Linked DNA regions of Candidatus Palibaumannia cicadellinicola. The protein of the gene in region 1 interacts with the protein of each later gene in a pairwise test. Links are inferred from orthologs where the notes say so. Each region holds a gene or a part of one and is shown on either strand. Other genes may lie near its edges.

Evidence for each region.
Region 2: the proteins of IM45_RS00485 (region 1) and IM45_RS01525 interact in binary tests that used the Escherichia coli proteins (3 or more experiments, as listed by UniProt). The link is inferred for Candidatus Palibaumannia cicadellinicola from one-to-one orthologs.

The regions. Positions count from the first base shown.
Region 1 is NZ_CP008985.1:109,304-112,991, forward strand. The notes cover bases 401-3,115. They hold IM45_RS00485 (Grx4 family monothiol glutaredoxin), read right to left. Parts: upstream 2,073-3,115; coding sequence 1,728-2,072; downstream 401-1,727. Other genes in these bases: slyA (transcriptional regulator SlyA), read right to left, coding at 401-551; rnt (ribonuclease T), read left to right, coding at 1,055-1,714; IM45_RS00490 (riboflavin synthase), read right to left, coding at 2,297-2,938. Outside these bases: more of slyA, read right to left, coding at 117-400. UniProt on the Escherichia coli protein: Monothiol glutaredoxin involved in the biogenesis of iron-sulfur clusters.
Region 2 is NZ_CP008985.1:323,796-334,715, forward strand. What follows is about bases 228-3,225. They hold IM45_RS01525 (BolA/IbaG family iron-sulfur metabolism protein), read right to left. Parts: upstream 1,888-3,225; coding sequence 1,567-1,887; downstream 228-1,566. Other genes in these bases: tig (trigger factor), read right to left, coding at 228-1,372; cyoA (ubiquinol oxidase subunit II), read left to right, coding at 2,224-3,114; cyoB (cytochrome o ubiquinol oxidase subunit I), read left to right, coding at 3,174-3,225. Outside these bases: more of tig, read right to left, coding at 62-227; more of cyoB, read left to right, coding at 3,226-5,114; cyoC (cytochrome o ubiquinol oxidase subunit III), read left to right, coding at 5,132-5,746; cyoD (cytochrome o ubiquinol oxidase subunit IV), read left to right, coding at 5,746-6,078; cyoE (heme o synthase), read left to right, coding at 6,096-6,962; IM45_RS01550 (MFS transporter), read left to right, coding at 7,034-8,425; panE (2-dehydropantoate 2-reductase), read left to right, coding at 8,481-9,365; ispA ((2E,6E)-farnesyl diphosphate synthase), read left to right, coding at 9,801-10,703; dxs (1-deoxy-D-xylulose-5-phosphate synthase), read left to right, coding at 10,751-10,920. UniProt on the Escherichia coli protein: Transcriptional regulator that plays an important role in general stress response. Has many effects on cell morphology, cell growth and cell division. Acts by regulating the transcription of many genes, including dacA (PBP-5), dacC (PBP-6), ampC and mreB.

The DNA.
Region 1 (3,688 bases):
ATGTAGACTTACCATCAGTATTGGAAGCCAAAAAACTAATTATCTAATATAATTAGATGGTATGATATATACAAAACCGGCCTGAAGGAAGGTCGGTTTTTTTCTTATTGCGATAGCTAAGATTTATTATAAAGCTCGAGAATATTTTTCTCTAGTTTGGTAATCATATTACTTAATAAACGAATCTCCTCTTGGCTAATGCCATTTAGGATTTCGTCTCTGGTACCATCGATAACATCATTAACTTTTTTAATAATAGGTTCTGCTGCGTCCGTAAGTTTTATCCTCTTTGCGCGTCGATCGTTAGCGCAAGTCTGCCGGGTTATAAGTCCTTTTTCTTCTAATTGATCTAGCGTCCGTACTAAGGATGGCTGTTCGATACCGATAGCTTTTGCTAACTGAATCTGCGACTGTTCAGGAGGTAACTGACAAATATTATGCAAAGTTATCCAATGCGTTTGTGTGAGTTCTAAAGGTTTTAAGCGGTGGTCAATTAAAGCGCGCCAGACTCTAACAAGTCGCGCTAAGTCAGATCCTAATGGTGATTCCAATTTTCTCTCCTTATAATTTAAGCTAGTTAAGCTTACTCCCTCAATTATCCTCCTTCCTAATGGGTGAAGGAGCAAATGACAAAGAGATATACATACCAGTATATAAGCATCTTGCAGATACTGATGAAAAAGTAATTTTTCTGAATTATACTATAAATAGTATGTGATATTACAACATATGTTAAATAATATTTACAGACAATAAATCAATATTACCGTAGCTAGCATGGTAGACTGACACCTTCAAAAGGTATTCATAACTGTAACACTATTATTGCCATATACGTAGTTTATTGTTAATTTAAGTTTATCAAATAATATAAGTTATTATACCATGTGGTTTATTTATATTAAGCGTGATTCAAATATGATTGTAATCAGAATCAAAATTAACTTATTTATGATCGGCTATTACTCATAAATAAGTAACTCGCGATATAAGTGCAAGGCGTAGTAAAATTTGCCATAATTAGAACTAGATTCGCTAACAATTAAGAATAAGCATGGCCGAAAAAGACGAAGTAAACACCCTCCGTGCCCGTTTTCGTGGTTTTTATCCAGTTGTCATTGATGTGGAAACCGCTGGTTTTAATGCTGGTACCGATGCTTTACTAGAAATTGCAGCCATAACCATTAAAATGGACGATAAAGGTTGGTTAAAAGCTGACAAAACTCTACATTTTCATGTAGAACCATTTCCTGGTGCTATTTTACAACCCGAAGCACTCATCTTTAACGGTATTGATCCAGATAATCCCCTGCGCGGAGCGGTTACAGAACATGAAGCGTTACATGATATTTTTAGAATGGTACGTAAAGGTATTAAAGATCAAAAATGTCACCGGGCGATTCTTGTCGCGCACAATGCTGCTTTTGACCACGGTTTCCTGATGGCGGCTGCAGGTCGTACGAGTCTAAAGCGTAATCCTTTTCATCCATTTGCTACGTTTGATACAGCAGCTCTCAGCGGCTTAGTTCTTGGTCAGACAGTACTAGCAAAAGCTTGTATTACTGCAGGTATTGCTTTTAATAACAGTGAAGCACATTCCGCACTGTACGATACTGAGCGGACTGCAGAACTTTTCTGCGAGCTAGTCAACCGTTGGAAACGATTAGGTGGCTGGACAGATATTAGATCACTATCTAATATGATTAACAGCTGATTTGATTATTATATTATGGGTTATTTTGAGCCTGGCTATTGTATTTATCTACCGTCTTCTTAATCAGCGACTGTAGTTCGCCACGCTGATACATTTCAATGATGATGTCACAGCCGCCTATCAACTCACCGTCTATCCATAATTGAGGAAAAGTAGGCCATTGTGCCCATTTTGGTAGCGCAGCGCGGATATCAGGAGTGATCAAGACATCAATATAAGCAAAACGCTCGCCACAGGCTGATAGTGCTTGCACTGCCTGAGCTGAAAAACCACAGCTGGGTAATTTGGGTGAACCTTTCATATATAGAAGGATTGGGTTGTCTGTTATTTGTTGCTTGATTTTATCAATGATCTTCATCATAAGATGATTTCCTATTTTTTATTTACTATTTCTGATGATATTAACGTATTACTATTAATAGTAAATTTTTATATACCAGAATACTAAGTCAAATAATCCCAAAGAATTTGAAGCACATATCTAAATTAGATGAACGGAATTAGCTTAATCATAGACTACTATTTTACTATTTGTTGCATAGAGCTTCAAATTGTATTTTTGAGTTTGAATAGGTACTGATATTAACGGATTCTACGAAGATCAGTTTCTTCCCTTTCGCGTGCTATTAAAAATCTCTCCACTGTATCTACAGTAGCCTGCGTTTGCTGATCTATTTCGATATTTACTATCGCCTTGCTCAGCTTTTGACCTAGCGTTGTGCGGGTAATAGTTTCCGGAATTAAATTAAGGCAAAATATATGATCTGCGACTTCTCCTATTGTCAAACTAATACCATCTATACCAATATAATTTTTATAAAAAATATATTTTTTAAGCTTTTTATTAGCTAAGCTACACCAAACTTTACGGTTGTTCTCTGAAGAGGTAATTTTTATCAATTCTGCGGTGCCGATGATATGTCCGGACATCAAGTGACCACTTATTTCAGCATTAAGGCAAGCGGCTCGCTCAAGATTTATATTATCACCTACCTGTAAGGTGCCTAAATTAGTCTGTTTTAGTGTCTCTTTGATGAGATCGAAACTTACTAGGTTTCCGTTAATATGGGTTACTGTTAAGCAGCAACCATTGTGAGCTACCGATGCGCCGTTAGTTAGTCCTGGCAACAAATGATCTGGAAATTCGATTTGATGGGTGCGTAAATCATCTTTCTCTGTTATAGCGATAATGGGCGCGATACCCTGAACAATACCTGTAAACATACATTTACCTTTTATTCTAAGAATACTTCTCGAAATATTATTGAATTAGGAGTATATGATATTTTCCTTTCTATTCTTCTATTCTGACATATTATGATAAGTATGGGGTACTATATATCTGATTATTAGTATTACTGTTTATCTGATGTTAATATAAATATATACAAATACTATTGCCTCTTATAAGTAAGGGGGTTAATATTATTCTGTAACGTAGAAATAGTACTATGCGTCCGTAGCTCAGTTGGTGAGAGCACTATCTTGACATGGTAGGGGTCGGTGGTTCAAGTCCACTCGGACGCACCAAATTTCTTTTATGAGTTCCCTTCTTAAGGCCTTGCCTTGATTTTCGTACGACGCAACTAGCTCGAGTAGCGTCTTATGACCCTAAAATTTGAATAAGCAAAAGTAAACTTGCTGGGGTACCAGGATTCGAACCTGGGGATGCCGGAATCAGAATCCGGTGCCTTACCGCTTGGCTATACCCCAAAAAATTGTGGTGAGGGTAGGGTGGCTACGACGGGACTTGAACCTGTGACCCCAGCATTATGAGTGCTGTGCTCTAACCAGCTGAGCTACGTAGCCAAATTAGATTGGCTGGGATACCAGGATTTGAACCTGGGGTGGCGGGATCAAAACCCGCTGCCTTACCACTTGGCTATATCCCAATATATGGGATTGGATACGGGAGGCGAGACTTGAACTCGCAAACCTTACGGCGCCAGAACCTAAATCTGGTGCGTTTACCAA
Region 2 (10,920 bases), 210 kb from region 1 along the record:
TCCCGTGGTGACAGGCTATTCTGAATAGGACTATGTACGTCCCAAATCAAAACGACAGCTTTTAAGCAGCACTTAATTGATGCATAAAATCAGTGAAACATGTTTCTTTTTCTGTTACTTTAGCATTAGCAAGCAGTATTTCAAAAGCCTGTTCTTCTAGTGCCATATTATGTATGTTCCTAATCAGTGACTTATTTTTTTTGTATAAATTTATGATTACTTTCGGATTATCGTATGCAGATGCAATTTCTTCAATCAGTGCGTTAACGCGCGTAGTGTCAGCTTTAAGTTTCTTTTGTTTAATCACTTCACTTAGTAGTAGTGCAATAATGACGCGACGTTTAGCTTGTGTTTCAAAGAGATCGCGTGGTAACTCTTGCTCTTGTCCCTTAGTTTGATTTCCGCTAACACGTTGAGCTGTCTGACGCTTAAGTAGATCAATTTCTTCCTCGAGTAGCGCAGTTGGCACATCAATCAAATTGGCACTAAGCATGCAGTCGAACACCTGTGTTTTAACATAATGATGTACTGCATTCTTCAATGCACGCTCCATATCTTGCCGTACTTTAGCGCGTAGTGCTGCGATAGTACCATCTGCTACAGAGAAACATTTAATGAAAGTTTCGTCTAGTTTAGGTAGAGAACGTTGTTCTACTTTCTTGAGAACTATAGAAAATATCGCAGATTTATTTTGTAGATTTTTTGTATGGTAATTGTTTGGAAAATTAACGTTAATGTCGAAGCTTTCTCCAGCTTTATGGCCAATAATATTTTGATCTAAGCCAGGAAAGATCTGTTCTTGACCTATAGTCAGTATCAAGTCGTGGGCTTTACCGCCTTCTAATTCTTTGTTCTCTATTTTTCCGGTAAAGTCAATTGTGACCCTATCTTCAATATTAGCAGCATCAGAAGTTTCTTCCCAAGATGCCTTTTGTTTCATAAGCTTTTCTAGCATTATATCAACATCAGTATCTTTAACTTCTACCAAAGGTTTCTCAACTGTAATATTATCTAGACCTTTGAGTTCTACTTCCGGGTATACTTCGAACTCTACCCTATATATAAAATCTTTGCCAGCTTGGTATGCATCGTATAGATAGTTAGGTGTACCAATATAATTTATTTTTTGCTGAAGCATAGCTGTGATAAATTCATGATGCATTAGGTTGTTCAACACATCTTGACGGACGCAATCTAGGTAGCGTTGAGTCACGATATGCATGGGTGCTTTTCCTTTCCTAAATCCATCGATACAAACTGTTTGAGCAATATTGACTAGTTTAGTATGCACGGATTGTTCAATTTTATCGCAGGTAATAGTCATGGTGACACGGCGTTTTAGGCCTTCAGTGGTCTCAAAATCAATTTGCATTTTGTTACCTTTAAAAGTCACATGGATCGAACGAATATCATTTAGTTATATTCATTAGTTAACGAACAAAAAGACCACCTAGTCGCACACACTTAGTAAGTATGACACAAACTTAATCCGAGTAAATGCGTAGATGGAAGTCTAGTATAAGCTAACAGAAAAATAAAAGAAAAAAAATGCTGTGACTCGCTACCTCAGGTAATTAGCGACCGAATACAACGACATAATGGTGACCATAATACTTTATCTTGCTCCTCCAGCTGTGTCCACTCTTTTACTGTATATGTGTGCAGAGCAAGTGCATATACTGGTCCGGCTAACTCCTCTGCTAATACTCTATAGATAGCGCGGTGTCTGCTAATCATGCTCTCTCCGTTAAAGTATTCGCTTACTAATACTACCTTGAAATGAGTGTCAGATATTATTGGCGTATGGCAATTACTTTCGTCTAAGACATCAAGATATAGCGGATCAAACGTAACTTTAATTTTTGTTTCTATTTGCTTGCATATCATAATATTTTCAGCTAATTGTTAAAGGTAACTGCTATAATAGATAAATGTGCAGTTATTATAGCATTAGCTGCTCATATGAGCACATGAATCATGCCTAATTTATAATTTAGAGTAATCATTTTGACCCCACAAGATTATCTCTGATGAATTAATATCTTGAGAAAAATATATTTGATAGTTTTTATATCGATAATATATATCAATAAATTTTATTATTAGTGATATTAACACTCTTACTGAAAGAAGACGATAAGCTTGTTTACAGTACTGTAACCTTACCGTAAAATACCAACAAATTTCAATATGACATTCCGTATATTTTGTTAAGGTCTTTAGATGAGGCTCAGAAAAAACAATAATAGTCTAGAAATGATGTTTATTATTATAATAATGGGGTTACTCAGCGGTTGTAGTAATGTTGTGTTAATGAATCCTAAAGGACAGATTGGACTAGAGGAACGTTCACTGATCTTGACCGCACTAGGGCTAATGTTGATTATTGTTATACCAGTGATTGCAATGGCTATTATCTTTGCAATTAAATATCGTGCATCAAATATTAAAGCAACGTATAGTCCTAACTGGTATCATTCTACCAAAATAGAATTGGTTGTATGGTCGATACCCATTATGATCATTATATTCCTGGCTATTTTAACCTGGAAGTCTACTCATGTACTTGATCCATGTAAACCTATTCCATCCGCTGCAAAACCGATGATGATTCAGGTAATAGCGCTAGATTGGAAATGGTTGTTTATTTATCCAGAATACTGCATTGCGACAGTAAACGAAATAGCTTTTCCTACTAACGTACCGATTCATTTAAAGATTACCTCTAACTCCGTCATGAACTCTTTTTTCATTCCACAGTTAGGTGGACAAATTTACGCTATGGCTGGTATGAACTCTACTCTTAACCTTATTGCTAATGAGCAAGGTACCTATAAAGGTATCTCATCTAACTTTAGTGGACGTGGCTTCTCTGGAATGAAATTTACTGCGATTGCAACCCAAGATTATGAATCTTTTCATCAATGGGTGCAAAAAGTGAAAAATTCACAACATCAACTGAGTACTATGTCTGATTATGAGTATTTAGCCGCTCCTAGCGAAAACCATCCGGTTCAGTACTTTTCAAACGTCAAACGAGATTTATATCAAAACGTGATAGGAAAGTTTATGAGTATAAGTCAGGATGGAAGCATGCATGCTTCTCTCCAATAATAATCAGATAGATACTAATATGGTTAAAAATTTCTCACATAGGTCTTGAGGAATCAAAGATGTTCGGAAAGTTAACACTCAATTCTATTCCTTACCACGAACCTATCATTATGGTAACTGTGGCCTCTATTATTATGATTAGTATGATACTAATCTCTGCTATTACTTATTTTGGAAAATGGCAGTATCTTTGGAATAATTGGTTCACCTCAGTAGATCATAAAAAAATAGGTATCATGTATATTATAGTAGCGTTTGTTATGCTACTACGTGGCTTTGCTGATGCAATAATGATGCGCTCGCAACAAGTATTAGCATCTGCAGGTGATGTTGGATTCTTACCTCCGCACCATTACGATCAGGTTCTGACCGCCCATGGTGTTATTATGATCATATTTATGGCGACACCTTTCGTAGTAGGTCTCATAAACTTAATTGTACCGTTGCAAATAGGTGCGCGTGATGTTGCTTTCCCGTTTTTGAATTCTCTTAGCTTCTGGTTATTTATTGTAGGTGTGATCCTTATTAATATTTCTCTAGGAGTAGGTGAATTTGCCCAAACAGGTTGGGTCGCCTATCCACCATTAGCATCTAAGGAGTATAGTCCTGGTGTAGGAGTGGATTATTGGATCTGGAGTATCCAGATAGCTGGTATCGGTACCACATTGACCGGAATTAATTTCTTCACGACTATCTTATGTATGCGTGCTCCAGGCATGACAATGATGAAAATGCCAGTCTTTAGCTGGGCTGCACTATGTACTAACGTACTGATAATTACCGCATTTCCTATTTTAACTGTAACAATAGCATTGCTAACCCTAGACCGCTATCTTGGAACTCATTTCTTTACTAATGATATGGGTGGAAATGCAATGATGTATATTAATTTATTCTGGGCTTGGGGCCATCCAGAAGTCTATATTTTGGTACTCCCGGTGTTCGGTGTTTTTTCAGAAGTAGTATCAACTTTTTCGAAAAAACCTCTATTTGGTTATACGTCGCTAGTATGGGCTACCATAGTTATTACTATACTATCATTTTGTGTTTGGTTACATCATTTTTTTACTATGGGTTCTGGTGCCAACGTCAACGCTTTTTTTGGCATTATGACGATGATTATCGCTATACCGACCGGAGTTAAGATTTTTAACTGGCTTTTTACTATGTACCAGGGTCGTATTGTATTTCATTCCTCGATGTTATGGACTATTGGTTTTATTATTACCTTCTCTATTGGTGGTATGGCTGGAGTATTATTAGCAGTACCGGGCGCTGATTTTGTTTTGCATAATAGTCTGTTCCTGATTGCACATTTCCATAATGTCATCATTGGCGGTGTGGTATTTGGTTGCTTCGCAGGTATGAACTATTGGTTTCCCAAATTTTTCGGTTTTACGCTAAATGAAACGTGGGGTAAACGTGCATTCTGGTTCTGGATAATAGGTTTTTACGTAGCTTTCATGCCTCTTTATGCATTGGGCTTGATGGGTATGACTCGTCGTTTAAACCAACATATAGACCCGACATTCCATCCAATGTTAATCTGCGCAGCTAGTGGTACACTACTAATTGCATTAGGTATCTTTTGCCAAGTAATTCAAATTATAGTTAGCGTACGTGATCGCGATCATAATCGCGACCTAACTGGTAATCCATGGGGAGGAAAAACTCTAGAATGGATAACATCTTCTCCTCCACCATTCTATAATTTTGCGATATTACCGCAAGATCATAGTAATGTTGACTATCGAAAGAGAGCATATGAACCAATCCATATGCCTAAAAATACCAGTGCGGGCCTTGTTATCTCGGCTTTTAGTCTCATAATAGGATTCGCTCTTATTTGGTATATTTGGTGGTTAGCTCTAGTAAGTTTAATAGGCATGGTTATAACCTGGATCATTTATAGTTTCAACGAAGACATTGATTATTATGTGACATTAGAAGAAATTCAGCATATCGAAAACCAGCGAAAACCAGTATGTCAACAAAATTAGTGCAGCGTGCTTGAATCATGTCAACTCCGATCATCTCTAATAATAAAACTACTTATACTCAACCTGGACACCAAAATCTAGGAGCCAAAACTATTTTCGGTTTTTGGATATACTTGATGAGCGACTGCATTATTTTCGCAACTATGTTTGCGACTTATGCAGTCTTAAGTAAGAGTGTAGCAGGAGGACCATCTGGCAAAGATATTTTTGACTTACCGGTCGTACTAGTTGAAACTTTTTGCTTATTATTTAGTAGTCTGACTTATGGTATGGGCATTTTAGCTATGCACCGTACTCAAAAAAACCTAGTTAATATCTGGCTATTCTTAACCTTCATTTTGGGTCTATGCTTTATTAGCATGGAACTTATAGAGTTAAATAATCTAGTAGCTAAAGGATTTGGTCCTGATCGTAGCGCGTTTTTATCTAGCTTTTTTGGTATTGTTGCGACACATGGTATTCATGTAATATCAGGTTTAATCTGGATTATTGTTATGATAGTGCAGGTATCAAGTCGTGGTCTGACTTTACTAAACCAGACTCGTTTACAATGCCTGAGCCTGTTCTGGCATTTCTTGGACGTAATATGGATTTGTGTATTTACAGTGGTGTACTTAATGGGAGTACTTTAATGATTTCTACAAGCACAAAACATACGCGCTCCCATAGCAACGGCAGCTATAAAACTTATATCATAGTTTTTTTTCTGTCGATGATCCTGACGATTATTCCATTTACTATGATAATGAGTAATTACGTAGCTAAACATTATAATATTATTATATTAGTTACTTGTGCTATCGTTCAGATTTTGTTACATCTGATTTTCTTCCTTCACTTGAACATATCTACTGAGCAGCAGTGGAATCTAATAGCATTCTTTTTTACAATGTTGATTATGACAATCCTTATTGTAGGCTCTTTATGGATTATGTTGCATTTAAACTCAAACTTAATGAGCTAATTCTCCATAACAAAAAAATCATTCAGCAATACCTAGAAGTAATCAAACCAGGAATTGTTTTGAGTAATTTAATTTCTTTTATTGGTGGATTTTTACTAGCTTCAAAAGGAGAGATCAATTATCTCCTGTTGTGCACTACAATGATAGGTGTTTCATTGGTAGTAGCCTCAGGTTGTGTATTCAATAACGTCATTGATCGTGATATCGATCGTAAAATGAAAAGAACTCAAAATAGAACTCTAGTCACACAATTACTGTCGCTAAAAAATTGTCTTATATACGGAATCATTTTAGGTATGACTGGTGTGATATTACTATATAGGTCAGCTAACCTATTAGCCATGTGGTTAGCAATCATAGGATTTACCGTATATGTTGGCTTTTATAGCCTGTATATGAAACGAAGATCTATTTACGGAACTATGATAGGCAGTTTTGCTGGTGCGGTACCACCGGTAATTGGATATTGTGCTGTAAGTAACCAGTTTGATATCGGAGCACTAATTTTATTACTAATCTTTAGTATTTGGCAAATGCCACACTCTTACGCTATCGCGATTTTTCGTTTAAAAGATTATCAAGCTGCTTCAATTCCAGTCTTTCCTATTGAACTAGGAATTTCGGTAACCAAAAATCATATTACTTGGTATATCATTGGTTTTATGCTTACCACACTAATACTTTACTTTAGCGGTTATGTGACTAGCTATGAATATTTAATTATAATGACATTAGTTAATATCTGGTGGCTTTTTGTGGCTTTACAAGGATATAAATCGGCTAATAATGATCAAGTGTGGGCAAGGAAGCTGTTTATTTTATCGATTATAGCTATTACATCACTAAGTGTGATGATGTCAGTAGACAGAATTTTTCAACACTAATTTCATGAGTGGAAAAACTCAATAATAATAAGATCCCCACCCCGGTTAGGGTTAGATATGAAGAGGTCTTCATGAACGTCAATAAAATGACTAGTATAGAACTACGTGCCATCTGGGGGTTAGGCGCAGTTTTGACATTACGCATGTTAGGAATATTTATGGTTTTGCCAGTGCTAACTACCTATGGTATGAAGCTACAGGGTGCTAGCGAATCCATGATCGGTTTAGCAATAGGTATTTATGGTTTAGTACAATCAATATTTCAGATACCATCTGGTTTAGTATCTGACCGAGTAGGCTGTAAGCCGCTTATCATAAGCGGCTTATTAATCTTCATGCTAGGTAGTATCATTGCCGCATTAACTAACTCAATCTGGGGCGTAATTATAGGTCGTGCTTTGCAAGGCACCGGCACTATCACTGCTGCCGTTATGGCAATGCTGTCAGATTTAACTCGAGAACAAAATCGTACAAAAGCAATGGCTTTTATCGGTATAAGTTTTAGTATAGCTTTCGCGACTTCCATAGTTTTAGGACCTATTATTACTCAGGCCATTGGCCTAAGTGGTCTTTTTTGGGGTATTGCTACTTTAACGCTAGTTAGCGTCGTCATTGCAATCATTGTGGTACCAGTATCACACAATCATACGCTTAACCGAGAGTCAAGTATTATACATACTAGTTTTGGTACAATTTTAGCTCATACGCAGTTACTCAAACTAAATTTTAGTATTTTTTGCCTACATACCATACTGATGTTAAATTTTATTGTTTTACCACAAATTATGATCTGTGCGCACATTTTACCTGTCGATCAATGGAAAGTATATTTAGTAGCACTATTAGTTTCGTTCGTTATCGTAGTGCCTTGTATCATCTATGCTGAAATTAAGCGTCGCATAAAGCATGTTTTTATTAGCAGTGTTATTATACTATTATGTACAGAAATATTATTACTCAATGTAAGTCACCATCAATGGATGTTATTTACCGGAATTGAGTTATTTTTTTTAGTATTTAATGTGATGGAAGTCATTTTGCCTTCACTTATAAGCAAAGAGGCTCCGGCGGGCCTTAAAGGTACTGCTATGGGTTTTTACTCTACTAGCCAGTTTTTAGGTGTTGCCTTCGGAGGTATTATGGGCGGTTGGTTATTTCAGCTGCTAGGAGCTTCGCTAGTTATTCTAACCGGTGTTATAGTTGCATTGGTATGGTGGTTAGTGAGTATTACCTTACATGAACCACCTTATGTTACTAGTCTACGTATTACTTTGCCAAGCTTAAATACTTCGACAAAAGAACAGCTGATACAATTTCTATTGGCTGAGCCAGAAGTAACAGAAGTAGTAGTTATACCGGAAGAGAGGAGTGCTTACATTAAAGTAGATACAAAACAGATAAATAGTATAGTGCTGAATAAACTGAATCAAATCGTGACTAGTCACGGAATGAGAATAAATTAACTGTTAGTTAATTGTTCAGTCATACCTATAAAAAAAATTTAGCGGTAAAAATAAAGTGAAAGTTACTGTGCTTGGTTGTGGCGCGCTAGGGCAGCTATGGTTATCGGCATTTTTTCGCCACAAACATAGCGTCCAAGGATGGTTACGAGTACCAAAACCATTTTGTACTATTACAGTAATAAATCAGCATGGAGTAGAAAACAGTTTTCAATTACCAGCAAATAACAGACAACGACTCGCCGACAGCGAACTATTACTCGTGACACTAAAAGCTTGGCAAGTCTCGAAAGAAGTACAAGAGTTGCTCCCGCAATTACGATCCGATTGTGCTATCTTACTAATGCATAATGGTTTAGGTACTAAAGAAGAATTCCCTGAGTTAGTACAACCACTATTACTAGGAACGACTACTCATGCTGCTTACTCTGAAGAAGGAAAAATTTATCATATATCTGCCGGTATTACTAGTATAGGTCCCGGTAATGTACCAGCAAAATCCGTCGACCAACTTTCGGCAGTGCTACACCAGGTACTACCGAAAGTCACTTGGCATAACAATATCGTAGCGTCTAGCTGGATAAAACTAGCGGTTAACTGCGTTATTAACCCGTTAAGCGCCATCTATGAGTGTCGCAATGGCGAACTAGAGTATTATACGGATGAAATTGAGGCGATTTGTCGCGAGGTAGTAATAGTAATGCACTATGAAGGCTACTACATTAATTATCATCTATTACTTTTCTATATCTGTCAAGTCATAAGAAGTACCTCTGGTAATATATCTTCAATGCTACAAGATATACGAGCTAAGAGGCTCTCAGAAATAGATTATATTAACGGTTATGTACTACGCCGCGCAAACGCCCACGGTTTAAGATTACCGGTAAATCAGCGGTTATTTAATATAATTAAACACAAGGAGCAAAACTATAAGTACTAATCATATTGATGGACGATATACTTTAACATTAGAAAATCCTTTTTCACGTAGGTAAAGGGCTTGCAATCTACTCATAACACCGTAATCGCAATAAAGCAAATAAAATTTACTTTGATCTAACTGAGAAAACTGGCTACCTAGCTTATAGAATGGCAATTGTTGCATCACAACATTCTCGATGAGTAGTGGACTATTTTCCTGTTCATCAGGCGTACGGATATCGAGAACTACATCATTTTGGCTAAACTCTGCGATATTTTTTACTTCAGTAAGGTGATTACGATCCTGGGTCATATAATTCCATCCTGCTTTAAAAATAAAATTTATAGAAATGATTATACGTTTTATGGAAATAAAACTAAGTACTAAAACTAGTTTTCTGGTATAATGAATTTCAAGCTGTAAGTCTTCTTTAGGCTAATGTAGTAACTAAACATGGTAGAATTCATCCATGAGCTGCAAAAAAGCAGCCGGTGTGTAGATGCTGCCCTAGAACGGTATCTATACGCTCTTTCAAGTCAAAAAACTAAGCTAGTTCAGGCTATGCACTATAGCACCCTTCTCGGAGGAAAACGGCTGCGACCGTTTCTAGTTTACCAAACAGGTCAGTTGTTCGGCCTAAAGCAAGAAAGCCTCGATGCACCCGCTGCTGCTATTGAGTGTATTCATGCTTATTCGCTCATCCATGATGATCTTCCAGCAATGGATAACAATACACTACGACGTGGTGAGCCTACCTGTCATGTTCAATTTGGCGAAACAACTGCAATTTTAGCTGGAGATGCATTGCATACCTTGGCATTTACTATTCTAACTCATGCACCAATATCGGCTATTACTACAGAAGAGCGTTTGAAGATGATCGCAGTTCTAGCCGAAGCTAGTGGCGCTGAGGGTATGTGTTTCGGCCAAGCGCTTGATTTAGAGTCAGAAGGTAAACATGTCTCAGCTGAAGTCCTGGAAACTATCCATCGCTATAAAACTGGTGCCCTAATTCGTGCGGCGGTGCACATGGGAGCACTAGCCGCAGGAAAAAAAAGCAGAAAGATACTTAATTATCTTGATAGTTATGCTGTAGCTATAGGCCTAGCATTTCAAGTACAAGATGATATCTTAGATATGATAGGAGATAGCCAAAGTACTGGTAAACAGCGTGGTGCAGATAAGTTATTAGGTAAAAAAACTTATCCATTGCTACTTGGATTAGATATGGCACGAGCTAAAGCTAAAAATCTCTATAAGGAATCTCTAGCATCCTTAAAAAAGATTGATGCAATCGGATATAATACAAACATGTTAGTCAAACTAGCGCGCTATATCATTGAACGTAAAACATAAATGATGCTTTTTTTATACCGTAAGTATGAACATCTAATGAGCTTTCAATGAGCTTTGAGACCAAAAAGTATCCAACACTTGCCCTAGCAGATAATCCTGTTCAGTTACGTTTGTTGCCCAAAGAAAGTCTGTTAGTACTGTGTGACGAACTACGTCAGTTTCTGCTTGCTAGCGTTAGCCGCTCAAGCGGCCATTTTGCATCAGGGCTTGGCACTGT